DNA from 2 places in the Boseongicola sp. genome. Region 2 is predicted to be linked to the other one. Evidence: riboswitches for the same ligand, from Rfam matches in the RefSeq annotation. Region 2 holds a riboswitch; the other holds the start of a gene.

Region 1 (5,178 bases), on a different contig from region 2:
CGCTCCACCGTGCTTGGCGCTTCAAACGTCGGGGCAGGGAGCTCCAGCGAAGGCAATGGCGAAGCCGCCCCGCGTGCTACATCCCAAACCGGCTTAACGTCCGGAACAGATCGTGCGGGCTGTTGCAAAGCCGCCAATTGCGGGACAGCTTCCGCTTCAATCGACGGAGCAGTCGTCACTTCTGGCGCATCCTCCAGTTTCGGGGTCGCATTTGGGACCGTGCTGTCCGACCAAAGGTTAACCTTGGTTACCGTGTCCTCAGAAACAGGCGCATCCAATACTTCTGCAATCGGGGATACGTCCGGGACCGCCTCCCAGGCCGCAACAAGGTCCGAAATGCCCTCCGGAGCCGCTTGCAAACTTAACGCCGCGCGTCCCTCGGCCCCCGCGCCCTCAAACCCGCCGTTTGCCGCGTGATACCCAAGACCCGCCAAATGGATGCCTGTCGCCAATCCAAACGCCACAATGAAATCCCAGTGCGCGATCATGCCACGGTCTCCATCGCGTCCGCCGTCTCAGAAATCGCGGCAGCTATGGCGGCTAAACCATCGCTTAACGCCGCAGGCCCCGGAGCCAGCACCAAGGGCGATTTCAACTCAATAATGCGCCCCCGTGACACCGCCGGAATAGCCGCCCAACCGGCGCGCGCGGCGATCTTTTCTGGCCGCACCTTCTTGCCACACCAACTGGCGAGGATCAGATCTGGCCGGGCTGCAATCACGTCCGAGCTATCCAAAATCCGGCCCTTCGCGCCCTGTGCCTGCGCACGATCCGCGAAGACATCGTCGCCGCCAGCAATCGCAATCAGTTCTGACACCCAGGCAACCCCCGCAATCATAGGGGCGTCCCATTCCTCAAAATACACCCGAGGCCGTACCCACCCGGCCGCCGTCGTGCGCGCCTTCGAGATATTATCCTGCAGCTCGCCAATCAAAGCATCCGCCTGCGATGCATGCCCGACCAACGCGCCAAGCGTGGCGATCATCTCGAAAATTCCTGCTACCGACCGCTGATTAAACGCGTGCACAGCCACGCCCGCCCGGATCAGATCCGCGGCAATATCCGCCTGCAAATCCGAAAACGTCAGGACCAGATCCGGCTCAAGCGCCAAGATCTTCGGCACGTCAGCACTGGTGAACGCGCCAACACGCGGCTTCTCACGCCGCACACGGGCAGGGCGCACCGCATAGCCAGTCACTCCGACAATGCGGTCTTCCGCGCCTAGGATATATAGGGTCTCGACCGTTTCTTCGGTCAGACACACAATGCGTTGGGGTCCGATCATACCGCCCCCTCCAACACGTCTGTCACATGAAACGCATCGCCATCCCAACGTCCGCAAACTTGAAACACGTCGCGTAATCGGTCGTCGCTTAACACCTCGCGTGGTGTGCCGTCTGCCACCAACTTTCCGCGATGGATCATCACCAAACGCGTGCAATGTTGCGCGGCCAACCCAAGGTCATGCATCGACACCAACACCGACTTGCCGCCCTGCGCCAGCTTTGAGAAGACCCGCATTAAACTGAACTGATGGGCTGGGTCCAAACCTGCCACCGGCTCGTCCGCCATGATCAGAGGTGTGCTTTGTGCCAAAACGCGGGCAATTAAAACGCGTGCCTGTTCACCGCCCGACAATGCAGTTGCATCCCGCCTTGCAAAGGCCGTCAGACCCATCTGCTCTAACGCCTGCGCGACCGCCTCGTGATCGGCCTGCGATAGCTTCCGCCCCCCTGCCAGATAGGGCGATCGCCCAAGCGATACCAAAGTCTCGACGGACACTGGCCAGGCAATCTCGCGCGCCTGTGGCAACCACGCCGCCGCCTTCGCGCGGTCGCGCGCGTGAAGGGCCGTCAACGACGACCCACCAGAAGCGGCCAAAAGCCCCAAAGCACCACGCATCATCGTCGTCTTGCCGGCACCGTTTGGCCCGATCAGCCCAACAACCTCGCCGGCACCAATCTCAAGCGTAACACCATCCACAACCGGACAGCCGCCACGCATCACCGTCAAAAGATCAAGGCTCAACAGGCTCACAGCCCCGCCCTCCGTGTCCGAAAGATCAGATGCAGGAACACAGGCGCGCCAATGAACGCGGTCAAAACCCCCAGCTTCAGATCCCGGTCAGGCAACAATCCCTGCGCGGCACTGTCGGCCAAAAGGACCATCGCAGCCCCACCCAATGCCGACGCTGGCAACAATCGCGACGGCAGCCCGCCTGTCAGGGGGCGCAAGATATGCGGTACAACCAACCCGACAAAGCCGATTGCCCCCGTAACTGCCGTCGCCGCGCCAACAGCCAGAGCAGTCCCTGTCACAACCATTAAACGCAAACGCCCGATGCGAACGCCCAAAGCCTCTGCCGCATCTTCGCCAAGGGTCAAAGCGTCGAGACCCCGACCGGTCAAAAACAAAACCACACAGCCCAGAGCAATCAACGGCCCCGCCAGCCACACATGGGTCCAGCTGCGGTCCGCCAATGATCCCATTAGCCAGAAAATAATCTCGCTTGCGGCAAAGGGGTTCGGCGACAGGTTTAACACCAATGACGTGGCCGCCGCCGCCAATGCAGAAATCGCGATCCCCGCCAAAATCAAAACCAGTGATGATCCCCGTGGCCCGGCCAGCAGCAACAGCAGGCCAACCGCCACACCGGCTCCGACCAGCGCGAAGATCGGCAATGCCAAAGCAAACGTCGCCGCCAACCCGGTCTGAAGGGCGATCACCGCCCCCAAAGCCGCCGTCGCTGAAACGCCAATTAATCCCGGTTCGGCCAATGGATTGCGCAACAAACCTTGCATTGCGGCCCCGGACAGGCCCAAAGCCGCCCCGACCAGAGCGCCCAGAACTGCGCGTGGCAGGCGGATTTCGCGCATCACGACCGTCTCTGGGCCGCCGTTGTCGACAAAAAACGCCGACAGTCCGCGCGCCACAGACATCCCCGAAGGCCCCGTAACCAACGATACGACAAATCCAAAAAGCACGAGGCCCAAAAGCCCAAGCACCAACGCAATGCTACCCGCATCGCGTGAGGCCTTGAAGTCAGTTGATGTCCCGTCTGCCACTGCCATGGCTGACCCCCAAAACGGCCCCAAAAAAAGCCGCCACGTCTCATCCAAATATCCGAAGAAATCACACTCCGGACGGCGAACATCTGCCACCACGCCGGAGAACCGTAGCTCGTACACGCGCCCCGCGCCCCGAACTGGGTGAACGCCTCGGCAGGTCTCCTGACTTCACGGGTCGTCGCTAGGGCCTGCCTTCCCAGACGTTACCGTCCAGTGGCGCGTTCAGCCGTTGCTCGCCGCTTACAGTTGCGGGGGCAGTCACGGAATTGGAGGCTCTCCCCCGCACCGCGTTCCCTTTTGCCCGGCAGTCGCCTGCCGGAACCGAAGCTATCGCAATCTGCATGGGGTCACAGGGCCATAGGAGTCAAGTCCGCACGCGCCTCTCAACGTCCATCTGCGACGCGCGAATTGCTGCCGACCAGAAAATATTCACAATCGGAAACCTTGACTTCTTGCGAATTGTTCTCAATTAGTAATGAGAGTGCGAATTATTCTCATTTTTAAAAATCTAAATACAAAGGACCACACGTGCAAAGACGGCAGTTCATCACAGCAATTGGAGGCGCATTTGTCGCCGCAAGCTTGGCTGCGCAGGCGCGTGCAAAGGGTTCAACGCTTTCTGTCGTTGCGACAACCGGCATGATTGCTGACACAGCACGCCGTGTCGGCGGGGACCTTGTAACGGTCAAAGCCCTAATGGGGCCGGGGGTCGACCCACATGGTTACCGCCAGACTCGCACAGATATCTTCGCCATGGCACGTGCCGACCTTGTGCTGTGGAATGGCCTCTATCTAGAGGCGCAGATGGAAGACTTTTTGGCTGATCTCGGGCGTAAAACGCCTGTGCGCGCCGTGGCCGAAGGCGTCCCGGCCAAAGACCTTGTCAGCCATGACGACTACGCCGACCGCTTCGATCCGCACGTCTGGATGGACCCGGCGCTTTGGACCTATGCAGTTGCAGCCGTGCGCGACGCCATGAGCGAAGCAGCCCCGGATTTTGCGGACAATTTCGCCGCCAACGCGGAAACCTACATTGCAGAGTTGACTAAACTCGCGGCTTACACTGCGGTGTCGCTTGAAACCGTTCCCGCCGAAACCCGTGTTCTGATCACCGCCCACGACGCCTTCAATTACTTCGGCCGTGCCTACGGTTTTGAGGTGCTCGGCATTCAAGGTATTTCGACCGACAGCGAAGCGGGTGTGAATCGCATCTCGACGCTCGTCGATATGATTGTGGAACGTAAAATTGGTGCCGTCTTCGTCGAAAGCTCGGTCTCCGATCGCTCGATCCGCGCTCTCATCGAAGGGGCCGCCGCCCAAGGCCACAGCCTTAATATCGGCGGAGAGCTTTTCTCCGACGCGATGGGCGAACCCGGCAGCTACGAGGGCACCTACGTCGGAATGATCGATCACAACGCGACCACAATCGCCACCGCTTTGGGTGGCACCGCGCCGGCACGCGGGTTGAATGGCCTTTTGAGCGCAGGAAGCTAAGGAAACAAAATGCTTCAGATTGCAAACGCAGAGAATGTCCGGGCCGAAGCGCAGTTCTTGCGCGAAAGTCCCTTTGCGATCCGTGGCCTGACGGTCTCTTACGACCAGAAGCCGGCCGTATTCTCGGTCGATGCCACGTTTCAACCCGGCAAAATGACCGCAATTGTCGGCCCCAACGGCGCTGGCAAATCCACGCTGATCAAGGCGGCACTGGGCATCATCAAGCCGCTCTCCGGGCAAGTCACCATAATGGGCCGCCCCGTCGCGGCGGAAATGCACCGCATCGCCTATGTCCCCCAGCGCGCCAGCGTCGACTGGGACTTCCCCGTGCGCGTTATTGACGTCGTTCTTATGGGTCTTTTTCGCAAAACCGGCCTTCTGGGGCGTCTTTCAGGGGCTGATCGCAAACATGCGATGTCGTGTCTGAACCGCGTCGGCATGACCGACTTTGCCAACCGCCAGATTGGCCAGTTGTCCGGCGGTCAGCAGCAACGTGTGTTCCTCGCGCGTGCGCTGGCGCAGGACGCCGATCTTTATCTACTGGACGAGCCCTTCGCCGGTGTTGATGCTGCCACCGAAAAGGCCATCATTGCCGTCCTGAAGTCGCTGCGCGCCG
Region 2 (17,423 bases):
GACATTCTTTTCATCGCTGACGAAGTCATTTGCGGCTTTGGACGCACCGGAAACTGGTTCGGCAGCCAGACCATCGGCGTCCAGCCCGACATTATGACGATCGCCAAAGGCCTGTCGTCCGGCTATCAGCCTATCGGCGGTTCGATCCTGTCAGACGAGATTGCGGATACCATTGGCCAAGACGAATTTAACCATGGTTACACTTATTCCGGCCACCCGGTCGCCTGCGCCGTCGCGCTTGAAAACCTGCGGATCATCGAAGAGGAAAATCTCATCGACCACGTTCGCGACACCGCCGCCCCCTACATGCGCAAAAAATGGGAAGCCCTGACAGAGCACCCGCTTGTGGGCGAAGCCAAGATCGTCGGCCTCATGGGCTCGATCGCGCTGACACCTGATAAGTCCAGCCGCGCAGCCTTCGCTGGCGGGCCTGGAACCGCGGGTCTTATCTGTCGCGAACGCTGTTTTGCCAACAATCTGGTGATGCGCCATGTGGGCGACCGTATGATCATCTGCCCACCGCTTCCGATCACGACAGACGAGATTGACCTGTTGGCGGAACGTGCGTACCGCGCCATCGACGAAACCCATAAGAAATTGAAAGATGAAGGTTTGATGGTCGCGGAAAACTAAGCCGCGCCGCACTTTATCGTCAAAGCCTGCCCGGCAACGACCAGCACAACCTCATCCGCGATCGCGCCGATGGCCTGGTTAACCACGCCCGCGGCATCCTGAAACTGACGTGCAAGGGCGTTGTCCGGCACAATGCCCGAGCCGACTTCGTTGGTAACCAAAATCACCGGCGCTGTTTGTTGTTCAAGAGACTTAGTCAATATTTGCAAAGACTTACGCCAATCGCCGTCATCCGCCAGCATCTCGTTTGACAACCAAAGCGTCAGACAATCCACCAACCGTGGCCCCGCCCCGTCGGTCTCATCCAAAACCCGAGGCAGATCGCGCGGCTCTTCCAATGTCGTCCAGCCATCGCCGCGCCGGGACAAGTGGTCCGCAATCCGTCGCACCATCTCGTCGTCAAAAGCCTGCGCCGTAGCAATGTAAACCGGATTGCCGCCAAGCGCGCGGATACGATCCTCGGCCCAAGCCGATTTCCCCGACTTCGCGCCGCCTGTCACCAGTATGATCCTGCCCATGCACTTGCCTTCCCCGATAAGGTCAACGTTGCATAACGCCCTCACCGGTGCCATTCAATCAATGGGTTTGCAGGGGACAGGACATGTCGGCAGCGGCGATGGTGGTGGCATTGGCCACAGAAGGTGCGTTCGGCTGGCCGGACAGGCTATTTCGCACAATCGGCCATCCGGTTTCATGGATCGGTCGACTGATCAATCACATGGATCAGCGCTTTAACCTTCCTGAAGATTCGCCTGCGCAAAAGCGCTCTTGGGGCCGCATTACGCTGGCGATTGTTCTCGCCACTGCCATCCTCCCGACTGCCCTCATCGCGGCGATCCTTCCCGACGGACTGATCGGTGTTCTTCTGACCGGCCTCTTCGCCGCCCCGCTGGTCGCATCCCGCAGCATGTACAGCCACGTCACCGATGTTGAGGCCCCGCTCAAAGCCGGAGATCTAGCGGCCGCGCGCATTGCCGTCGCCCGTATCGTCGGTCGCAACCCGGATGCGCTCGACACCGAAGGTATCGCACGCGCGTCAATTGAAAGCCTCGCTGAAAACACCTCCGACGGGATCGTCGCGCCGGTCTTTTGGGGCGTTCTTTTCGGCCTGCCCGGCATCGCCGCATACAAGGCAATCAACACCGCCGACAGCATGATTGCCCACAAAACCGAGCGTCACATCGACTTTGGCCGTTCCGCCGCCAGCCTTGACGACATCGCAAATTGGGTGCCAGCCCGCCTGACCGCGCTGTTGTTTTCCGTAGTGCAACCGAACCCAGTTCGCGCCCTTACCGTTACGTTTAGGGATGCAACAACCCACCGGTCCCCCAACGCAGGCTGGCCCGAGGCGGCCATGGCCGGAGCGCTCGATGTGTGCCTATCCGGACCGCGCCTTTATCCCGAAGGCCCAAGCGACGATCCGTTCTTAAACGAGGACGCCCCCGACCCAACGCCTGCCGATATAGATCGCGCAGTTCACCTCTATTTGCGCGCAGTGGGGCTTCTCGCAGCGCTCTTGATCGTCATCGCAATTCTATGACAACGCCGCGCGATCACGGCGGAGACATGGGGCTTGCTATCAATTCATTCGGTGGGATCGAAGCCAACTGGATCGATCTTTCTACCGGAATCAACAGAGCGCCCTACCCTATTGATAACGTAGATAATAATTCATGGCGCTCGCTTCCCAGATCAGATGCACATGCCCGCCTCCTAGATGCTGCCCGCATAGAATATGACACAGATTGGGCCCTTGTCGCACTTCCCGGCGCGCAGGCCGCAATCCAACTTTTGCCGCACCTAAGAATCCGCGGAGCCGCACGCATCCTTGCGCCCACCTACAACGAGTTCGAAGCCGCGCTGACAAACGTGGGGTGGCATGTCGATCAGGTGCCGGATGTCGCCGGATTAACTGGCGCAAACCTCGCGGTTGTCGTCAACCCAAACAACCCGACCGGCACGGTTTTCACGCCGGAAATGCTGTCTGACATCGCCCGATCTGTCGACCTCTTGGTCGTCGACGAAAGCTTTGCGGATGCGACGCCGGAACGCTCTCTCCTTTCCCATCCCACGCCGCAGAATGTAATTGTGTTGCGCTCCTTCGGAAAGTTTTTTGGCCTTGCCGGTCTTCGCCTCGGCTTTGCGGCTGGCCCGCGCGATCTCATCAAAAAAATGACCGCGGCCGCTGGTCCGTGGTGCGTCTCTGGACCAGCGTTGGAAATTGGCGCACGGGCGTTCGCGGACACAAGCTGGCAGGCCGAAACCCGCGCCCGTCTCGCCACCGAAACCGCCCGCATCGACGCCATTGCCGTCGCCGCTAGTTGGCAATGTATTGGCGGAACTGCGCTGTTCAGATTGTACGAAACCTCGGACGCAAAAGCGGCCCAAGACACCCTTGCCCGCGCTCAAATCTGGAGCCGGATTTTCCCCTATTCCGACAGCTGGATCCGCCTCGGTCTTCCCGGTAATTCGTCCGAGTGGCAAAGGCTGGAGGCTGCGTTAACCTAGACCTCACCAGCCGCAGCAAAAAGTTCATCAATCTTAACGTGCGCTTCCAAATGCGCCGCCAAATCATCCAGAACGCGGTCCACATCAGCCCCATATTGCGTGCCGGACGCCGCAATGCCGCGCGCATTCAACCATGCCGCGCGAAATGCATCGTCAGAAAACAGCCCGTGCAAATATGTCCCAGAGACCCGCCCGTCCGCAGACACTGCACCATCCGGCACGCCGCCGATCTTGGCAAATGGCCGCTCTGTATCGGCCCCTTGAGTTACCCCGATATGAATTTCATATCCATCAAACGCCACGCCGCTCGCTGCGTGCGTCGCCCGCGCACGTGTCAAAAACTTCGATGGCGACATCACCGTCTCGACATCCAACAATCCGAGCCCATCAACGGATGCAGCCTGACCATCCAGCCCATCAGGATCATGCAACCGAACCCCAAGCATCTGATATCCCCCACAGATCCCAAGAACATGGCCCCCACGCCGCACGTGCGCCTTTAAGTCAACATCCCACCCCTGCGCGCGGAAAAACGCCAAGTCACCCAGCGTCGACTTGGTCCCCGGCAAGATCACAAGATCCGCATCGCCCGGCAAGGCCCGCCCCGGCGGCACCATTGTCAGCCGCACGGACGGCTCGGCCAAAAGCGGATCCAAATCGTCAAAATTCGCAATCCTGCTAAGCATTGGGCAGGCGATATGAAACGCACCGTCACCTGCGTTTTGCTCCAAATCGACGGCATCCTCGGCGGGCAGCATCCCAATATCATTGAACCACGGGATTACGCCAAACCCCGGCCATCCAGTGCGATTTTCAATTCCATCATAGCCCTCGTCAAAAAGCCTTGGATCACCGCGAAACTTGTTGATCAGAAAACCGCGGATCATCTCGAGATCTTCTGCCTCCAGCACCGCCTGCGTCCCGACAATCTGGGCAATCACACCGCCGCGGTCGATATCGCCCAGCAGCAAAACCGGAACATTCGCAGCAACAGCGAACCCCATATTCGCAATGTCGCCTTCACGAAGGTTAATCTCGGCCGGGCTTCCCGCGCCTTCGACCAGCACCAGATCAGCGCCGTCACAAACATGTGCAAAACTCTCTAAGACAGCGGGCATCAAATCCGCCTTTGCCCCGCCGAAATCCCGCGCTTGGAGTGGCCCACGCACTTGCCCCTGCACCACGACCTGACACCCGGTATCGCTTTCCGGCTTCAACAAAACGGGGTTCATATGGACCGACATCGGCACCCGACACGCCAATGCCTGCAAGGCTTGCGCTCGACCAATCTCACCGCCATCATCTGTGACGGCGGCGTTGTTCGACATGTTTTGCGGCTTGAAAGGCCTGACCGTAAGGCCTCGGTTCGCCGCCACGCGACACAGCCCCGCAACGATCACCGACTTGCCCACATTCGAGCCCGTCCCCTGCACCATCAGCGCGCGAGGCATGGGCCTAAAACTCCACTCCGGGCTGCGCCTTCACACCCTGAGTTCGGAACGGATGCTTCACTTCCTTAACCTCTGTTACCAAATCCGCGATGTCGATTAACACGTCTTTGCCGCTTCGCCCCGTCAGGATTACATGGGTCATCGCGGGCTTTTCGTTGACCAGAAAATCCGCAACATCCTCGACATCCAAGTAGTCATATCGAAGCGCAATATTGATTTCGTCCAAAAGCACCATCTGGTTGCGTTCATCTCGGATCAGCTCTTTCGCCTTTTCCCATGCAGCCTCGGCCATGACAATATCCCGCTCCCGGTCCTGTGTTTCCCAGGTAAATCCCTCACCCATCACATGCACCGGGCATTCGTCGGCAAACTTGGCCTTCAGCAAATCACGCTCGGCCGATTGCATAGAGCCTTTGATAAACTGCACTACGGCGCAGGGCATTCCATGCCCGATCGAGCGGAAAATCATCCCAAATCCTGACGACGACTTGCCCTTGCCGTTCCCGGTCAAAACAATGATCAGCCCCTTCTCGACGGTCTTGGTTTCCATGATCCGATCACGGGCGGCCTTGATCTTTTGCATCCGCGCCTTGTGGCGGGCATTGATGTCAACTTCGTCGGTCATGGCGGCGTCCTTTGGTTGCGGCGCGTGGCACAAATTCGTAAGCAGGCTTGACCGTTAATGCAGGAAAAGCCGTGACAGACCAAACGACATTCGCCACCGATCTTCAACGCAAGATCGACATGAAGACCAAGCCTTTGGGCGCGCTTGGCCGGATTGAGGATCTCGCCGTGCAGATCGCCATGGTGCAAGGCAGTCTGTCACCCAGAATGGATAACTGTCAGCTTACGATCTTTGCCGCCGACCACGGGATTGCCGCCGCTGGCGTTTCGGCCTTTCCCCAAGAAGTCACTCGGCAGATGGTGTTGAATTTCCTCGGTAAAGGGGCAGCGGCAAACGTCTTTGCAGCCAGCACCGGTGCTGCGTTGCGCGTCGTGGATGCGGGCGTCGCTGGAGAGCCCTTCAACGATCCAAACCTCATCGACCGCCGTATTGCTCCGGCCACGCTAAACTTCCTTAACGGACCTGCGATGACGTTGGATCAAGCCGATGAGGCACTTGAAAAGGGGCGCGTGCTTGGCGCTGACGGAGACTGGGACGCCGTCGCCTTTGGCGAAATGGGCATCGCCAACACCTCTTCCGCCGCGATGCTCGCCCACAAAATCACCAAAGTCGGCCTTGATGTTCTGACAGGGCGCGGCACCGGACTTGATGACCCTGGCCTGTCCGCGAAAGAGGAAATTCTCACCCAAGCCGCCGCGCGCACTGGCCCCTTGGACGCGAAAACGGCGCTGTTAGAATACGGCGGGTTCGAGATTGCGATGATGACTGGGGCCATGCTTGGCGCGGCCGACGCTCGCCGCGTCATTCTGGTTGATGGCTTCATTGCCACGGCCGCAGCATTGGTCGCGACGCGCCTCAATCCAGGCGTGCGACAATCTATGGTCTTCGCCCACAAAAGTCAGGAACAGGGCCACGCCGCTATGCTTTCCGCTCTCGATGCCGCGCCGCTTTTGGATCTGCAATTGCGGCTTGGCGAAGGCACCGGCGCGCTTTTGGCGTGGCCGCTCGTTCAGGCCGCCGCGCGGATGTTAACCGATATGGCCAGCTTTGAAGATGCCGGAATTTCGGGGCCAGCATGACAAACGCACGGGTGGAACTGGTGCTTGCGGCGGGCTTTCTGACCCGTCTCCGGCTGCCGCCCGTCGCCCATTCTGACGCCGCCATGGCGCGCGCTGTGCGGTGGTACCCGACCGTCGGTCTCGCCATCGGAGTTGCGCTTGCTGCGCTGTTTTGGGGCCTGTCTCTCATCATCCCGCAAGCCCTCGCAACGCTGTTAACCATCGCCGCAGGTATGCTCTTGACGGGCGCTCTTCATGAGGACGGGCTTGCCGATGTCGCCGATGGATTGGGCGGCAGCGGCGACCGAGATCGCGCCCTTGAGATCATGCACGACAGCCGCATTGGCAGCTATGGAGTTCTCGCTTTAGGTCTGACGCTCGCGATCAAAATTACCGCACTGACGATGTTGCCGCTGACTTCAGCGCTCGTCGCTATCATCGCTGGTCACGGATTGGGGCGCTTTGCGATGGCGTGGCTCATGGCACACCTGCCTTATGCCCGGTCCGGTGGCGCGGCTGGCTTCATGGCGGGCGCTCCGAAAGGCACCGATGCTGCGCTCTGGGTTGGCGCCGCGATTGCAATTGCGCTTATTCTCACCATCGGGATCACCCCCGCAATCGCCGTTGTCCTGGCGCTGATGGCCCTCCTTGCCCTAGTAGCGCGCCGTCTAAAAGCACGCCTCGGCGGATACACTGGCGACGCGCTCGGCGCGGTCGAGCAACTGACTGAAGCGCTGATCCCGCTCGTCCTCCTCGCATGCCTCTGATCTTCCTGCGTCACAGCCAACCCGCCGCACCCGACGGGCTTTGTTATGGCCGCACCGATCTTGATCTGGCCCCCGGACTTAATGCCGTCGCAAACCGCCTGGCCGAAACCTTGCCGCACATCACACAGATTGCCACAAGCCCTCTCAGCCGCTGCCAAAAGCTTGCAACAGCCATAGCAACAAGGCGAAGCGTCCCGGTCATTGAGGACCCCAACCTGATCGAAATGGACTTCGGAGATTGGGAAAATACGCGGTGGAACGACATCCCCCGCGCCGAACTTGACACATGGGCCGACGATTTCTTCCACGCCCGCCCCCACGGTGGCGAGAGCGTCGCTATGCTTCAAAATCGCACCCGAAATGCTTTGGCGAACCGCGACCGCGAACCAACGCTTTGGGTCAGCCACGCAGGCGTCTACCGCGCCCTTATGGCCGAAACCGACCACGTTGACCCGTGGAACGCCCGCATCGAGTTCGGGCAGTTCGAAACGTTGCCAATTCCTTAAAAGCGCACCTTCAAACTTTCAAAAACCAAATCTACCGCTCGGCCAACCAGTCCGAAACACCCTGCGCCACCGCCGCGAATACGCAAGCCCCAACCGCCTCTCCAATACCCGTATGCATCCCTGCGAATCCACTTTTCCCGACCGGAGATGTCACCACAAGGCAATCCGTTCCGGTCCCCGTCGCAATGCCAGCTTCGACCGGGAATCCGGCCTCCATAACCGCAGCAGTGCGCGCCGATGCGGCAATCGACAGGGCTTCGATCCGCGCTGTTGGCGTCAAACCTTCGGACACTGCGACCACCACATTGATTGTCCCATAACTGCCGTCTGGCAAGTCGCGCCGCGTGCCGATGCGTTCGGCATTCGACAAGCCAACGGTCGCCACAGCCTCGGCCACGACACCGTCCACGACCGCACGCCGATGCACAAAGCGATCGACATTGCGCGAGGTCAGCATTGCCACCGCATCCCTCGATCCGACCTCGCCCGCCAACCAGCCCACCGCGTCAAAATCCTGCGTTAAGTCCTGGTCGCGCACCTCACGCCAAAGCACGCGGTCGCACGCGACATCACCCGGCCGGTACGGTGCGAAACTCAACGCCCGCCATGTCGCGGGCAGCGCAACCGTTAACCACGGCCGGTCCACTCGTACACTCAACAGATCAGACGTCATTCCAACGTCTCACGCAGGGCCACCATTTGGTCCAATGCCCTCAACGTCAAAGGCGTCCCACAGACCCATTCCGGCCCACTTGCCACACGCGGAATGCCGTCCAACGCGGGATGCGCCATGATCTCTTCCGACCGCGACGCCGCCGGATAGGGCTGCGCCGACACCAAAACATCCGGGCGGTTCAACAACAGCTCTTCCAACGACAAGCGTCCACCGCCGCTACGCCCCAAACGCTCGGCAAGGTTCGCAAAACCCGCCTTCGTCACGATGTCATGGCTTAACGTTCCCGCCCCAAGAGAGTACCCGTTCGCAAAGAAAAATGCAGCCTCGGGCACCCCTTCATCAGTCACGTTTGAAATCGTATCAAGCCGCGCTTCGACCTCACGCGCAAGGATGTCTGCCGTCGCCACCCGCCCAAGCGCCGCGCCCATCTGGCGCACGACATCCGGGATGTCCGACAACTGCGATACGATTGGGAACTGCACAACTTCGATCCCAAGATCGCGCAACATCTGGACGGCAAAGGGATCAGTATAGGTGCCGCCCAGAACCAGATCTGGCGCGAGCGCAAAGACTTCTTCCGCGATCCCTGCGTTGATCGGGTAGGCCGCCGCTTCGGCCGACATTGCGGACGACACCGGGTCCAGCGCTATCCGGCTGACCGACACCAACTGCCCCGGAGCCGCCAACATCATCGCCAATTGATCGGTGCAAAGGTTCATCGAAACGACCCGGCCCGGCGCATCCGCAGCCCAAACCGGAAGAGCCCCGGCGAGATATCCCGCCAAGGCCAGTGTTTTCAGAATGGATTTAGAACGACGCACGAAGCCCCACGAAGACGGATAGACCGGCGGAATTGTACCCCGGAACGGACTCGTAATCCTCGTCAAAAATGTTCTCGATCCGCAAAAATGCATCCCTGTCTTCGCCAAGGCTTTGTGTGAACGTCACATTTGCCAAGGTATAGTCGTCCATCGGTGCGCCAAAGTTGACCGTATCGCGCACGGACCGCACATCAAACGTCCCGGTGAGAGTGTCGCTTAATGCGCCCGATACACCCAAAGTCACGTCATGGCGCGGCACACGGCTTAACCGGCTGCCCTCGGTCGCAGCATTCGTGAAGGTGTAGTTCGCAAACACATCTGCCGCTCCAATTGTCCATTCGGCCGAAAGTTCGACACCTTTGCTGACCGTGGTGCCCGGCGCTTGGAAATAGGCGCCAAAAGGGCGCGCGGCGGTTACTGCCGTGCCGTCAAACCCGATCAAATCCTGAATTTCGGTGTAAAACAGCGTGGCTCCATAAGACGCATTCTCATAGGCGGCTTCGATCCCAAGATCCGCACTTCGGCTTGTTTCGGGCTGCAGTTCCACAACCTCGGGCGAATACGGACCAAAGCGCTCGTAAAGCGAGGGCGCACGATAGCCGTTCCCGATCGACGCCTTATACGTCAGTGCGCCCGCCCCGCGGTGAACCACGGCAACGCGCCCGGTCGTCTGATCATCAAAATCGGAATAGACGTCGTGGCGCAATCCCAGCGTCACGTCCGTGGAACTGGACAGCGCATAAAGCAGTTCGCCAAATACCGCGCCGTTTGACGCATCGGACGCGGTGCCATCCAATGTCGAGCTCTCCTCGCTCCAATCCGCGCCGAAAGCGAGCGAAACCGCCCCGGACAGATCCGTGTTTCCAAGGTAAACCGCCTTCACACGCTCACCGACGAAATTGTTGGTAAAGGGTGAAAACAGGTCATTCCGTTCGTTCTCAAAATACGAAAGGGACAATTCGTGATCGATCGCCCCGCCAGAAATCTCGGCAAATGCGCGCAGACCCGTGCGGGTCTCATCCAATTGCGCCAAGGGGTCAGTATCCGACTGATCAAACTCTGACGATCCATCGGTATAAAGTCCCGTCAAACCAACCGTCACCGCGTCCGTCAGATTGCGTCGAATTGCCAGGCTCAACTCAGTTTGATCGAACCCATCGGCCTCGTCATTTCCGGGACGCGCCGTAAAGCCATCGCTATGAACGCGCGACATTGTCGCAGCAATTTCACCGCTTTCATCACGAAATCCAAAGCTCAAGCTTGCGTTGGCCGTGCCAAAGCTGCCGACCGCAAGCGACGATTGCCCCGAACGTCCATCCACCTCGGGACGCCACGTTGTAATGCTCACCGCTCCGGCAATCGCGTCCGATCCGTAGACCGTCGTCTGCGTACCCTTCGCCAGTTCGATCCGGCTTGGCATTCCTTGCGTAAACGTGCCGAAATTGAACGTGTTCTGAATGCGCGACGGGTCCGTGACTTCGATCCCGTCGATGGTCACGCCGATGTATTTCCCATCCAGACCACGCACCCGGATCACACTTGATGTTCCAAGCCCACCATTCGATGTCACGCTCACGCCTGGCAAACGATCAAGCGCACCTGCCACGCCAACTTCCGACCCCGCCAAATCGTCGGCGTCCAACACTTCGACCGTTGATCCAGTCCGGTTTACTTCGACCGGGAACAAGCCCGAAAAGATAAACGCTTCGTCCAACTCAATGACGTCCTGCGACCACACCGTCTGCGGCGCAATCACTGCGACAGTTAACAAAAGGATAGACTTCACGCCCATATCCTTACTCCAATGCATTCAGGCAGCGCATTTTGCGCGCCCGTTTTCGATTTAAGTCATTGGAAAGTAATTGCTTTCCGCAAACGGCAAAATCACCGCTGCGGACAGCCGCTGCTTGACCTCACCCCGAGGACAAACTGGGTGACAACCTTGGCAGGTCTCCTGACTTCGCGGGTCATCGCTAGAGCCTGCCTTCCCAGGACATGTGTCCCAGTGGCGCGATCAGCCGTCGCTCGCCGCTTACAGTTGCGGGGGCAGCCGCGGATTAAGGCACATTCGCCCGCACCGCGTTCCCTTTTCACCACCGTATCGAAACACAGCGGAACCAAAGCCCTTCCCGCCTAGGCCCGCGTCCGTTGCCTGTCAAGAACAGGTGGCCGTTTGCACCGCGATTTTGCTATGTCGTCCGCAAAGCTGCAACCCGTGCTGCAAGACGCGCCAACATCTCGTCCAGTACTGTCGAAGCCGTCTGCGATCCGTCCGCTTCGACATAGCACCGTAGCTCGGGCGCGTTACCGGAGGGCCGGATCGTCAGGATTACACCGGCGTCCAGCGTCATCCGCGCCCCATCCGTCGTATCAATCGCCGCGATGGCCCCCAATTCAGGTGGGATCAGACCTGATCCACCCGCCAAAACCTCCGCCACAATCACCGCCGACACGTCGGACGGCACGTCCGTCAGCCGATCCGTCGCGGTTCGCCGTCCAGGCAATCTCAAAACCAACTCCGACACGGATCGCCCCGCAGCGGCCACCAAAACCGCGACAATCGGCAGAACCGCGTCTCGCGTCATCAAAGGCGGCAATCGGCGTCCGTCCAGTTCCGCCTCAAACCCCAAAAGAACCCCGCCGTTTGGCTCGTAACCGATCACAGATCGCGCCCCGTCGGTGATCCGGTCTTGCATCATTTCAATGACATAGGGTGACCCAATCCGACACCGCGAGACCTCTAGAAAGTGCCCCATCGCCTCAACCATCGTATTGGCCGAAACCGTTGTGACGATGTCACGCGCACCCAAAGCCCGCGCCGTAAGCGGCCCCAGAATGTCCCCAGGCACACACAGGCCTGCTTCGTCCGCCAGAAGCGGGCGATCCGCGTCGCCGTCTGTCGAAACCACCGCGTCCAACCGATGCGCGGCCGCCCAGCCCGCCAGTTGATCGCGCACAACGCCGCTGATGGCCTCGGTATCGACCGCCACGAAGGTCTCTGAGCGGCCAAGTGCGACCACGTCCGCCCCAAGCCCTGTCAATATTTCCGGCAAGACTTGCCGCGCGGCCGAACTGTGTTCCCAGACCCCAATCCGCTGCCCCTTCAATGCCCCGGACGCAAAAAACTCTAGATAACGGGCGATATAGGCCGCCGCCGCGCCGCATTTCTCGGTCTTGGCAGGACGGGCTTCGTGCGCAACTCGCGGCCCCTCAAGTGCCTGTAAAAGCGCCGTCTCATCCGCCTTGGTGAACTCACCGTCGCGGGTGTAAAACTTCAGTCCATTGCGATTCGCCGGGATGTGCGACCCCGTCACCATTACCCCTGGCGCCCCGCGCGCGGCGCATTCAAGGGCAAGCGCCGGCGTCGGCACCACCCCGCAATCCAGAACCCGCAGGCCCGCAAGGGCTGCGCCTTCTGCCACCGCACGTAATATCCGGGGCGACGAAGCGCGTAAATCTCGCCCCACAACCAGCACACCATCATGCGGAAATACCTGAACAAATGCATAGACATAGCGGCGAACGACATCGTCGCTCAGATCATCCGCCAAGCCGCGCAATCCAGAGGTTCCAAACTTCACCAAGACATCACGTCCTTTCCGTACCTACGCGATTATACCTAAGCCAGAATATGCCGCCAGTTCGATCTGGTGACCCGCACCGATCCCCCCTAATCTCTCCTGAAATCAAACGGGGGTAAACTATGACATCCATTCTTATCATCGGCGGCGGCGGCATGGTCGGCCAGAAGCTTAGCCACGCACTTGCAGCCACGCCGCTTACAGGGCCCGATGACACAGTCACGCTTTTCGACCTTGGTTTCGCCGAAAACGGAGCCCCCGCCACGACCCGCGTCACAGGCAACGTGACTGATGACGCCCTTGTGGCATCCCTTGTCGCAAAGCGCCCCGATGTGATTTTTCATCTGGCCTCCATCGTCTCGGGCGAGGCAGAAACCGATTTCGACCTTGGCTGGACAGTGAATGGTCGCGCCTTCTGGAATTTCCTCGAAACGGTCCGCGCCGAACACATGGCGTCGGGCGGCATCTATCGCCCCCGCGTGGTCTTCACCTCATCTATCGCTGTTTTTGGAGCCCCCTACCCTGACAAGATTGACGACACATTCCTGTGTGCGCCGCAAACATCCTACGGGGCGCAAAAGGCAATTTCGGAGCTCATGCTTTCCGACTTTAGCCGCAAGGGTTTTCTTGACGGTTTGTCCATCCGCCTGCCCACAATCTGCGTGCGCCCCGGCAAACCAAACAAGGCGGCCTCAAGCTTTTTCTCCGGCATCATCCGCGAACCATTGAACGGACACGAAGCGATCCTGCCCGTCACCTCAGATGTGCGCCACTGGCACGCCTCGCCGCGCGCCGCCGCGCGTTTCCTGCGCCATGCCGGTACGATCGACCTTGAACGGGTCGGGTCACGTCGCGCCCTTAACCTGCCGGGCGTCAGCTGCACCGTTGAAGAGCAAATCGAAGCCCTACGCGAGATTGCGGGCAACGATGTGGTCGCTCTGATAAAGCACCAGCCCGACGCCGCAGTCGCTAAAATCGTTGCGGGATGGCCTCGCGATTTCGCACCGGAACGCGCCAAAGCCCTTGGTTTCAGGGCAGAATCAAACTTCCACGACATCATCAACACCTATATCGAGGAAGACTTGCCAAAATCCTAAAACGAAAAGCGCGCGGTCCGATAAACCGCGCGCCTTCCTCTTACCGCAACTGCCCGTAGGTCTTACTTCGACAGGCTTTGCGCCAATCGCATCAGCGTCACGGCTTCCGCGCGATAGCCAAACGCATCTTCACCGCGCGCATCCGTCGCCAAGGAAATCGCCTCGCCCCAGCTCCACGCGCCAAGATAATCGCCGCCCCGCAATAGCTGTCCGAAACCCGCCATCGCAACCGAGAACTGCGCATCCAAGCCAGCCTCGCCTTGCCCCGGCAAGATCGGCTCTTCAATCAACCGGCTTACGCTTTCGCCAGGCATTTTGTAGCGCATCTTAAAGTACCCAAGTTCGCCTGCCTCACCTATGGCTTCGCCATCTCCATACCGAAGCGGCCCCGTGCGCACCGCATCGGATCCGACCGGCGTCACCTCATAAATCGCCGTCACCGAATGACCCGCACCAATCTCGCCCGCGTCGATGCGGTCATTGTTGAAATCCTCACGACGAAGCGCGCGGGTTTCGTACCCAATCAACCGATATTCCGCAATTTCAGCCGGGTTGAACTCGACCTGTATCTTCACGTCATTGGCAATCGGGAACAAAGCCCCGGTCAGCTGATCAACCAGCACCTTGCGCGCCTCGGACAGAGTATCAATATAGGCCGCCGTCCCGTTGCCGTTCTGCGCAAGCGCCTGCATCGTCGCATCGTCGAGGTTCCCACGCCCAAAGCCCAAAACACTCAAATACGTGCCGCTTTCGCGCCTGTCTGCAATGAAATCCTTTAATGCCTCTGGATCAGACAGCCCCACGTTGAAATCGCCGTCCGTGGCCAAAATAACCCGCGTCACCTCGCCGTCCCCGGCCATGGCTTCCGCCACTTGATAGGCCTGTTGCAACCCGGCCTGACCCGCAGTCGAGCCCCCAGCCGCCAGCCGATCCAACGCATCTAAAATCGTTGAGCGTTCGGCAGCGCGCGTTGGCTCCAGAACTTGCCCGGCGGATCCGGCATAGGTCACGATCGAAACCTCATCTTCGGGGCGCAATTCTGCCAGCATCAACCGAAACGACTGCTTCAAGAGCGGCAGCTTGTTCGCATCCTGCATCGACCCCGATGTGTCGATCAGGAACACAAGGTTCAGCGCCGGGCGATCTTCCACCAAAGGCAGATCACCTTGAATGCCGATATGCACCAAATTGGTGCCAGCGTTCCAAGGGCTGGGCATCACGGTGATCGTCGGTTCAAACGGGTCCGGACCATTCGATTCCGCATAGGCATAAGGGAAATAGTTTACCATTTCCTCAACGCGCACGGCCTCACGCGGCGGCATCATGCCCCGCGTCAGCGACGACCGCACGACCGCATAAGAGGCCGTATCCACATCAATCGAGAACGTCGAAACCGGTTCATCTGCTGTTATTTTCAAAGGCGATGTCTCGGCATTGGCGAAGGCTTCTGTATCGCCCTCCGGCACGACAACAGCATCGCTCGGTACCACCAATCGCTTTGCGTCAGGCGCAACCAAAAGTTGCTCTGCCGACCGGTTGGCAACAGCCCCGTTGCTTGCCGGAGATGCAACAAAGCTTTCCTCAGCCTCCATCATTGGCTCTGTTAAAAAAGCGGTATCATCCGCTAGATCCGCTTCAAGGCGTGCGCGTGGCGCAACCGGAGCGCTTTGCACCTCGGCCGTCTGGCCACCAAGCTGAGCCGTAGCCGAGCGATCTTCCCGTATCGCCTTGTCGACATCCACCAAGGTCGCCTCACCGCGTTGCAACTCCGCAGGCGGCGTCAGCAAATTGCGCCCCATCGGCAATACCATCACCAAGCCCACAGCCACCAAACCCGTCGTCAGCGTCAAACCGCCCCGCGTTGTCATCACATTCAGCATCGTTTTCACTCCATGTCCAAGGCGGGCCAGTGGGCCACGCTCAGACATAGGACGCCGCTGATCCGGCAATCCTTGGGTCCGGGCAAAATTTTCTTCCGCCAAAGCCAAGTTCGCAGCCCTGCGCGTCGCATCGGGTTCAGGTGTGGCGGCGGTCATTGCCGCCTTCAGATCGTCGAACTCGTCGCTCATGCCTCTGCCTCCTTCATCGCCCGAAGACGCTTTCTGACCTCAGACACCCGCCAGGAAATCGTCCCCTCGCTTAAACCCAGAACCTCGCCTGCCGCCGCATGGGTCATCTCATCGTCCAGAACCAAGGCCATCGTATCGCGCAACTCATCGGACAATCCGGACATCGCGCCTTGCAGCCAGCTTTGCGCCTCAGCCGCCTCAGCCGCCTCAGCCCGCCGCGAAATCTCGACCTCGCCCCAGGAAACAGCTGCTCGCGCATGCGTCGCGGCGCGCCGTCGTCGATCGTGCGCTGCATTCACCACAACGCGGTACAACCAAGTCGAAAACCGCGCCTCACCCCGAAACGCCGCCAACTTGAAAGGCAACGACGCGCAAACATCCTGACACAAATCCTCCGCTTCCTCGCGCCGTCCGGTCAGACGGAACGCAAGACCAAACACGCGATCATAATTCCGCGAGATCAGGCTGGAAAAGGCATCACGGTCGCCACCAGCGGCGGCACGGGCCAAGGCTTCATCAGAGGTTGCCATACGCATTACGATTGTTATGACGCGCGCCGAAGGTCAATCCTTGGCGGTCAGCAAAATATTCTTCAAATAAGTTTGGGTCTGATTGGTTATCCGTTCAATCGGGCAAGCGATTTTCACTTCACATTTAATTCAGCGCTGTTGCGGCGAAAGAGGTGACGGCAATATTGAAAACGGTGGTTTTTGAGTTCTCCAAACTGGCTGTCCTTGGCTGTAAAACAACCACGCATACGGCGTCTCTCGACACCCTGTTTCGAAACCGAACCGCTGGGTTGCCTTTTCACCAGGCGTTTCGAGAATACACCGGTTCGAGTTTCATTCCAGGCAGGAACGCTCTGGAGAACGATTTTGCCTACGGAGATCATTGGTAAAACCGTTGAACACCTTACAGCCAGAAAGCACGTTACTTTGGGTCGATCAGTCTTCGTCGCTGAGCCGCCCGGCTATCCGAAGAGCGTTCCGTTCGACGAGTTCTGCCACATGCTGAACCATCCCTGCTGATGCTCCGGCTTGGTTGGTCACACCCTGCGTCGCGTCCACACGCGCTGCACCCATCATATCGACCAATTCCTGAACCCGGAGACGAACCGCACGAGCATTGAGCCCGGCATCCCCGGCAATCTGATCCCAATACCGCCTTGCCGTATCGCCTGGTTTGCGCTTCCATCCAGCGACCTTCTGGGCGTGGTTTTGGTTCACATGGTCCCAATGCAGACCCGACCTACCCGTCGTCGCTCAGAATCGTGCCCTTCTACTCAAGTTCGGTTTAACCGGTGGCAGCGTTAAAAAACGGGCGGCCAATGCAAAACTGGGTCCGACCTTCCTGATGGCTGATGTGGAGATTGTCACCACCTACGAACTCTACAACATTAATCGTGTGACGCTTGAGAATCTCCCTCACCGCATCTTCGAAGGTGCCTGTCTGGACATCGAGACCAAAGATCGCTTCGGTCATCCATCACGCCTCAGGAATGGTTTTTGGTCCCGTTGTGCGCCGTAGATCAGGTGGTGGAGCGCATCAAGAACGGGTCCATCAAGGGCTTAGCGTATGATCCTGCGACAGCCTCTTGCAGTGACCTCAAAGACTGAAAAGGTCTTTTGCGG

What was found. Region 2 has a riboswitch for cobalamin ahead of AC221Y_RS07240 (TonB-dependent receptor plug domain-containing protein). Riboswitches for the same ligand answer to the same signal wherever they lie in the genome.
Region 1: another riboswitch for cobalamin. It lies ahead of AC221Y_RS19510 (FecCD family ABC transporter permease); the one in region 2 lies ahead of AC221Y_RS07240 (TonB-dependent receptor plug domain-containing protein).

What each region holds. Positions count from the first base shown of each region.
Region 1 is NZ_JBVCWP010000253.1:407-5,584, reverse strand. It holds partial or broken gene AC221Y_RS19525 (hypothetical protein) at 1-488, opposite strand, end outside; gene AC221Y_RS19520 (cobalamin-binding protein) at 485-1,285, opposite strand; gene AC221Y_RS19515 (ABC transporter ATP-binding protein) at 1,282-2,037, opposite strand; gene AC221Y_RS19510 (FecCD family ABC transporter permease) at 2,034-3,188, opposite strand; cobalamin riboswitch at 3,204-3,409, opposite strand; gene AC221Y_RS19505 (metal ABC transporter solute-binding protein, Zn/Mn family) at 3,597-4,562, shown strand; gene aztA (zinc ABC transporter ATP-binding protein AztA) at 4,572-5,178, shown strand, end outside.
Region 2 is NZ_JBVCWP010000038.1:2,722-20,144, forward strand. It holds gene AC221Y_RS07185 (aspartate aminotransferase family protein) at 1-633, shown strand, start outside; gene cobU (bifunctional adenosylcobinamide kinase/adenosylcobinamide-phosphate guanylyltransferase) at 630-1,151, opposite strand; gene cbiB (adenosylcobinamide-phosphate synthase CbiB) at 1,235-2,173, shown strand; gene cobD (threonine-phosphate decarboxylase CobD) at 2,170-3,141, shown strand; gene AC221Y_RS07205 (cobyric acid synthase) at 3,138-4,592, opposite strand; gene cobO (cob(I)yrinic acid a,c-diamide adenosyltransferase) at 4,597-5,217, opposite strand; gene cobT (nicotinate-nucleotide--dimethylbenzimidazole phosphoribosyltransferase) at 5,289-6,296, shown strand; gene cobS (adenosylcobinamide-GDP ribazoletransferase) at 6,293-7,042, shown strand; gene AC221Y_RS07225 (histidine phosphatase family protein) at 7,033-7,548, shown strand; gene AC221Y_RS07230 (adenosylcobinamide amidohydrolase) at 7,580-8,221, opposite strand; gene AC221Y_RS07235 (ABC transporter substrate-binding protein) at 8,218-9,045, opposite strand; gene AC221Y_RS07240 (TonB-dependent receptor plug domain-containing protein) at 9,032-10,837, opposite strand; cobalamin riboswitch at 10,973-11,182, opposite strand; gene AC221Y_RS07245 (phosphohexomutase domain-containing protein) at 11,235-12,626, opposite strand; gene denD (D-erythronate dehydrogenase) at 12,749-13,723, shown strand; gene AC221Y_RS07255 (vWA domain-containing protein) at 13,786-15,792, opposite strand; gene AC221Y_RS07260 (RNA polymerase sigma factor) at 15,789-16,322, opposite strand; gene AC221Y_RS07265 (hypothetical protein) at 16,737-17,018, opposite strand; gene AC221Y_RS07270 (GIY-YIG nuclease family protein) at 16,975-17,319, shown strand.